Linked DNA regions of Streptomyces venezuelae. The protein of the gene in region 2 interacts with the protein of the main gene of each other region in a pairwise test. Links are inferred from orthologs where the notes say so. Each region holds a gene or a part of one and is shown on either strand. Other genes may lie near its edges. The genes, in order: DEJ47_RS19850 and ctaD.

Region 1 (3,223 bases), 2.2 Mb from region 2 along the record:
ACTGCATTCTCGCGTCGTCCAGTTCGAGGTCGAGGGTGGCGAGCGCGGGCAACGGCTCGCGCCCCAGGGCCCAGGCGAGATCCGCGGCGCGCGTGTCGGTATAGCCAGTCTTCAGGGTCGTGAGCATGGGTCGGCTCCGCTAACACGCAATGGAGGTGGGGCCGGCGCACCCGGAAGAGGCTCCGGGCGGTCGGTATGCCGGCTCGTGCCCACGAGAACGTCTTACGGGTTTCCAGAAAGCTGTCCGTAAAACCTGCGCCGGTCCGAGAGACCTGCGCCGGTCGGCGAAACCTGTACCGGACGTCCGAGGGCGGTGCTGACGTTTAAGAGGGAATCATGGTCGGCGACACTGCCACAGCACTTTTACCCAACTACGTGTGGTTTCCATCCCCATGAGGGCCACACAGTTCAACTGTTCAGTACAGCCACATGGCACCACACAGAAACGCCCGGCGGGGGTTTGAGTCGCCCCGCCGGGCGTTTCCGTGGAACCGGTGGACCAGCTGCCCCGTGTCAGCTGCCTCCGCCGCATCCGCCCCCGCCGCCTCCGCACGAGGAACCACCGCCCCCGCAGGAGGACCCGCCTCCGCACGAGGAGCCACCGCCGCACGAGGACCCGCCGTCGTGCCCGCCGCTCCCGTGACCGCTCCCCGCCCACCAGCTGCCGCCGCCCGCGGAACCGGACGCCGCCCCCGAACCGCTCCACCGCGCCCGGTTCCCGCGCCGGCCGCGTCCCCCGTAACCGACCGCCGCGACCAGGGCGAGCACGAGCACCGCCACGAAGACGAAAGCCACGAACATGGCCCCCACACTCCTTCCGTTCCCCCGAAGCCGGTCCCCCCGTGGGCCGTGCTCCGTGCGTGACAGGGGGATGCCCCTGCCCGCACCGGCGCAAAGCAGAGTTGAGGAACTCCAGAGGTTCGGCGCAGGATGGCGGCCATGACCTCCACTTCCGGGAGCGGGCGCCCGCTGCTCAACCGTCGCCTCGCCGAGTTCGGTACGACGATCTTCGCCGAGATGTCCGCCCTCGCGGTGTCCACGGGCGCCATCAACCTGGGGCAGGGCTTCCCGGACACCGACGGCCCCGAGGCGGTCCGCGAGGCGGCGGTGCGGGCGCTGCGCGACGGGCGCGGCAACCAGTACCCGCCGGGGCCGGGTGTGCCCGAGCTCCGCACGGCGATCGCCGAGCACCAACTCGCCCGGTACGCCCTCTCGTACGACCCCGACCGCGAGGTCCTCGTGACGGCGGGCGCGACCGAGGCCATCGCGGCGTCGCTGCTCGCCCTCGTCGAGCCCGGCGACGAGGTCATCGCCCTTGAGCCCTACTACGACTCGTACGCCGCCTCGATCGCCCTCGCCGGCGGCACCCGCGTCCCGGTCACGCTGCGCCCCGGCGACGGCCGCTTCCGCCTCGACCTGGACGAACTGCACGACGCGGTCACCGACCGCACCCGCCTGATCCTCCTGAACACCCCGCACAACCCGACCGGCACGGTCCTCACCCGCGCCGAGCTCACCGAGATCGCGCGCCTCGCGGTCGAACGCGACCTGCTCGTCGTCACCGACGAGGTCTACGAACACCTCGTCTTCGACGACGCCGAACACATCCCGCTCGCCACGTTCCCCGGCATGCGCGAGCGCACGGTCAGCATCGGCTCGGCGGGCAAGACGTTCTCGTTCACGGGCTGGAAGGTCGGCTGGGTCACCGCGTCGCCGGAGCTGGTCTCGGCGGTCCGCTCCGCGAAGCAGTTCCTCACCTACGTCGCCTCGGGCCCGTTCCAGTACGCCGTGGCGGAAGCGCTCGCCCTCCCCGGCTCCTACTTCGACGACTTCCGGGCGGACATGCGCGCCAAGCGGGACCTCCTGAGCGAGGGCCTGACGGCGGCGGGCTTCGACGTCTATCGGCCGGCCGGCACGTACTTCGTCACGACCGACATCACCCCGCTCGGCCTCGCCGACGGCGACGGCTTCGCCTTCTGCCGGGCGCTCCCGGAGCGGGCCGGCGTCGTCGCCATCCCCAACGCGGTCTTCTACGACCACCGGGACGCGGGCGCGCCGTTCGTGCGGTTCGCGTTCTGCAAGAAGACGGCGGTTCTGGAGGAGGCGGTGACGCGGCTCAAGTCCCTGGCGGGCTGAGGCTCACCGAACGCCGAGAGCCCGGCGGAGTGGGCTGTACCCCACTCCGCCGGGCTCTCACGCGCGTACGGGCGGCCCTCAGGCCTCGTCGTCGCCCGGCTTGGTCTCCCCCTCGGCGGAGTCGACCTCGGACTCCAGGCCCAGCTGCTCGACGAGCCAGCGGTCGAACTCGATCGCGGCGCGCACCCAGCTGACGGTCGACGACACGAAGTGCTCCAGCGAGACGCCGGTGCCGATCAGCATCTGGGCCTCACCGATGAGGCGGACCGTGCCGTCGTCGTGCGTGTGGCTGTAGACCTTCGGCCACAGCGTCCGGCGGTTCCAGTCGTCGATCGACTCGAGAAGCCGCTGCTTCTCCTCGATCTGGTGCGGCCGGTCGTAGAACGTCCGCACCGAGAAGACCTGCTGGTCGTCCTCGCCCCGGAACATGAAGTACGTACGGAACTCCTCCCACGGCGCCGCGAGGTCACCCTCGTCGTCGACGACGTGCTTGAGCTCCATCTGGTCCAGGAGCTGCTTGACCAGGTCCTGGTCGGGGACGACGGGGCCCGCCGGTCCTGCGCCCTGCTGCGGTTCGGGCTGTCCCCCGAAATTCGGAATCGAGGACGGGTCGATGCTCACGTACTTTGTCCCTTCGTATGGATGGGCCCATCCTCTCTCAGGAGGGGGCCCCCGGGGCAAGCCCGGCCCCTCGTCTGCCGGGTTTCTGCCGTTCGCCGTCTGCGGACAGGCCGTGCGAGGACGGACCACTGCCCGCAGACGGGCACCTTGCGCCCCGGGCGGACGGGATGCCGCCTACAACGACTTGCCCGTGGGGGAACCGGACGCCGGGCCCACGATCAGGCCGTCCTCGAAACGGTCCACGCGGACCACGTCGCCGTCCTTCACCTCACCCGCCAGAATCTCCTTGGCGAGCCGGTCACCGATGGACGTCTGGATGAGGCGCCGCAGCGGTCGCGCCCCGTACGCGGGGTCGTTGCCCTCGTCCGCCAGCCAGGCCAGCGCCTCGGGCGTGACGTCCAGCGTGAGCCGCCGCTCTGCCAGCCGCTTCGCGAGCCGGTTGATCTGCAGCTCCGCGATGTGCGCC
Region 2 (3,314 bases):
GCCGTTGAAGGCGATCTGGTCCGCCGCGTCGTACGGCTCGGCCGAGAGCGGATGCCCGGAGCCCCCGCAGGCCGTGGCCCCCGCACCGAGTGAGGCCACCAGCATCGTGCAGCTCAGTACCGTGCGAATTCGCGGAGAGTGGCTCATAAACACACGGTATGAAGGTTCACCACGTCTGGCGCGGCGAGTGACCCGTCCGTGGGGTGTCGCTTACGCCGAAGGGCCCCGGCGCTCCTCGCGGAGTGCCGGGGCCCTTCGGGTGCGGTCGGAACTACGGACTCACTGGGTCTGGTTCTCGCCGCGGTAGTACTCGAACACCCAGCCCCACAGGCCGATCAGGATGATCGGGGCCGAGAAGTACAGCAGCCACCAGCCGAAGACGACGCCCATGAAGGCGAGCGCGCCACCGACGGCCAGGGAGAGCGGCTGCCAGCTGTGCGGGCTGAAGAAGCCCACCTCGCCGGCCTCGTCCGCGACGTCGGCCTCCTTGTTGTCCTGTGCGGAGGCGTCGACACGCCGGGCCGTGAAGGCCAGGTAGTAGCCGATCATGATGCACAGGCCGAAGGCCAGGAAGAGCGCCGTGGTACCGGCAGGCTCCTTCGACCAGACGCCATAGACGATCGCCATGGCGAGGACGAAGACGCTCAGCCAGATGAACATCTTGCCCTGGATCTTCACTTCGTGGCCTCCTTGTCGCCGCCGAACAGCGCGGTGTCCTTCTGTCCGTCGTTCTCGAGGTGGCCGATCGCCGCGATCTCAGGGTGGTGCAGGTCGAACGCGGGCGATTCCGAGCGGATCCGCGGCAGCGTGACGAAGTTGTGCCGCGGGGGCGGGCAGGACGTCGCCCACTCCAGGGAGCGGCCGTAGCCCCACGGGTCGTCGACCTCGATCTTCTTGCCGTACTTGGCGGTCTTCCAGATGTTGTAGAAGAACGGCAGGATCGACAGGCCGAGCAGGAACGAGCAGATCGTCGAGATCGTGTTCAGGGCCGTGAAGCCGTCGGCGTGCAGGTAGTCCGCGTACCGGCGCGGCATGCCCTCGGCACCCAGCCAGTGCTGGACGAGGAACGTGCCGTGGAAGCCGACGAACAGCGTCCAGAAGGTGATCTTGCCCAGACGCTCGTCGAGCATCTTGCCGGTGAACTTCGGCCACCAGAAGTGGAAGCCGGAGAACATCGCGAACACCACGGTGCCGAACACCACGTAGTGGAAGTGCGCCACCACGAAGTACGAGTCCGAGACGTGGAAGTCCATCGGCGGCGAGGCCAGGATGACACCGGTCAGACCACCGAAGGTGAAGGTGATCAGGAAGCCGACCGCCCAGAGCATCGGGGTCTCGAAACTCAGCGACCCCTTCCACATCGTTCCGATCCAGTTGAAGAACTTCACGCCTGTCGGCACGGCGATCAGGAACGTCATGAAGGAGAAGAACGGCAACAGCACGCCGCCGGTGACGTACATGTGGTGGGCCCACACGGTCACGGACAGACCCGCGATCGCGATGGTCGCGCCGATCAGACCCATGTAGCCGAACATCGGCTTGCGGGAGAAGACCGGAATGACCTCGGAAATGATGCCGAAGAACGGCAGGGCGATGATGTACACCTCTGGATGGCCGAAGAACCAGAAGAGGTGTTGCCAGAGCAGTGCGCCGCCGTTTGAGGCGTCGAAGATATGGGCGCCGAACTTGCGGTCCGCCTCCAGGGCGAACAGCGCGGCGGCCAGGACCGGGAAGGCCAGCAGGACGAGCACCGCGGTCAGCAGCACGTTCCACACGAAGATCGGCATGCGGAACATCGTCATGCCCGGAGCGCGCATGCAGATGATGGTGGTGATGAAGTTGACCGAGCCGAGGATCGTACCGAAGCCGGAGAACGCCAGACCCATGATCCACATGTCCGCGCCGATGCCCGGCGAGCGGACCGCGTCCGACAGCGGGCTGTACGCGAACCAGCCGAAGTCGGCCGCACCCTGCGGGGTGAGGAAGCCGCCGACCGCGATCAGCGAGCCGAACAGGTACAGCCAGTAGGCGAACATGTTCAGCCGCGGGAAGGCCACATCGGGAGCACCGATCTGCAGCGGCATGATCCAGTTCGCGAAACCGGCGAACAGCGGCGTCGCGAACATCAGCAGCATGATCGTGCCGTGCATCGTGAACGCCTGGTTGAACTGCTCGTTCGACATGATCTGCGTGCCGGGACGGGCCAGTTCGGCGCGCATGAAGAGCGCCATGACGCCGCCGATGCAGAAGAACGCGAACGACGTGACCAGATAGAGCGTGCCGATCGTCTTGTGGTCGGTGGTGGTCAGCCACTTGATCACGACGTTGCCCGGCTGCTTGCGCCTGACCGGCAGCTCGTCCTCGTACGAGTCTGCTGCCGCGGCACCCTGGGGTTCGTTGAGGATGCTCACAGGTTGTTCGTCTCCCGGTTCTTCTCGTGGCCCGTCTGCTCGATGCCGGCCGGGATGTAACCGGTCTGGTTCTTCTTCGCGAGGTCCTCGAGGTGCTGCTTGTAGCGCTCGGGAGAGACGACCTTGACGTTGAAGAGCATCCGGGAGTGGTCGACGCCGCAGAGCTCGGCGCACTTGCCCATGAAGGTGCCCTCCTTGTTGGGAGTCACCTCGAAGGCGTTGGTGTGGCCCGGGATGACGTCCTGCTTCATGAGGAACGGCACCACCCAGAAGGAGTGGATGACGTCACGCGAAGTCAGAACGAAACGGACCTTCTCGCCCTTGGGGAGCCAGAGGGTCGGTCCGGGATTGCCGTTCTGGGGGTTCCGCTCGCCGGGCGTGCCGACTTCGTAGACACCGCCGGCGTTGGCCGGGAAGTCCTTGCGGAAACGGTCCGGAATGGCTTCCAGGTCCTTGGACGTCTTGGCGTCGCCCTTGTCGGAACCCGGCACGTCCTCGATGTAGTTGAAGCCCCAGCTCCACTGATAGCCGACCACGTTGACCGTGTGGGCCGGCTTGTCTTCGAGCTTGAGGAGCTTCGACTCGTCACGTGCCGTGAAGTAGAAGAGGACCGACACGATGATGAGCGGAACCACCGTGTAGAGCGCCTCGATGGGCATGTTGTAACGCGTCTGCGACGGTACTTCCACCTTGGTGCGGCTGCGCCGGTGGAAGATGACGCTCCACAGGATCAGACCCCAGACCAGCACGCCCGTGGCGAGCGCTGCCGCCCACGAGCCCTGCCAGAGGGAGAGAATCCGCGGAGCCTCTTCCGTTACCGGGGTGGGCATTCCAAGGCGGGGGAAATCCTTGTATGTGCAACCGGTGGCGGTCGCCAGGATCAGGCCCGCAGTCAGCACCTGC

Evidence for each region.
Region 1: the proteins of ctaD (region 2) and DEJ47_RS19850 interact in binary tests that used the Escherichia coli proteins (3 or more experiments, as listed by UniProt). The link is inferred for Streptomyces venezuelae from one-to-one orthologs.

Annotation. Positions count from the first base shown.
Region 1 is NZ_CP029193.1:4,285,349-4,288,571, reverse strand. The notes cover bases 126-3,033. They hold DEJ47_RS19850 (pyridoxal phosphate-dependent aminotransferase), read left to right. Parts: upstream 126-930; coding sequence 931-2,136; downstream 2,137-3,033. Other genes in these bases: clpB (ATP-dependent chaperone ClpB), read right to left, coding at 2,932-3,033; DEJ47_RS19845 (YbjN domain-containing protein), read right to left, coding at 2,215-2,757; DEJ47_RS19855 (hypothetical protein), read right to left, coding at 514-801; DEJ47_RS19860 (DUF2617 family protein), read right to left, coding at 126-127. Outside these bases: more of DEJ47_RS19860, read right to left, coding at 1-125; more of clpB, read right to left, coding at 3,034-3,223. UniProt on the Escherichia coli protein: Shows aminotransferase activity with methionine and histidine as substrates, and to a lesser extent also with phenylalanine.
Region 2 is NZ_CP029193.1:2,123,708-2,127,021, forward strand. What follows is about bases 44-3,042. They hold ctaD (cytochrome c oxidase subunit I), read right to left. Parts: upstream 2,412-3,042; coding sequence 675-2,411; downstream 44-674. Other genes in these bases: DEJ47_RS09850 (Ig-like domain-containing protein), read right to left, coding at 44-147; DEJ47_RS09855 (cytochrome c oxidase subunit 4), read right to left, coding at 280-678; coxB (cytochrome c oxidase subunit II), read right to left, coding at 2,408-3,042. Also shown: more of DEJ47_RS09850, read right to left, coding at 1-43; more of coxB, read right to left, coding at 3,043-3,314. UniProt on the Escherichia coli protein: Cytochrome bo(3) ubiquinol oxidase is the terminal enzyme in the aerobic respiratory chain of E.coli that predominates when cells are grown at high aeration.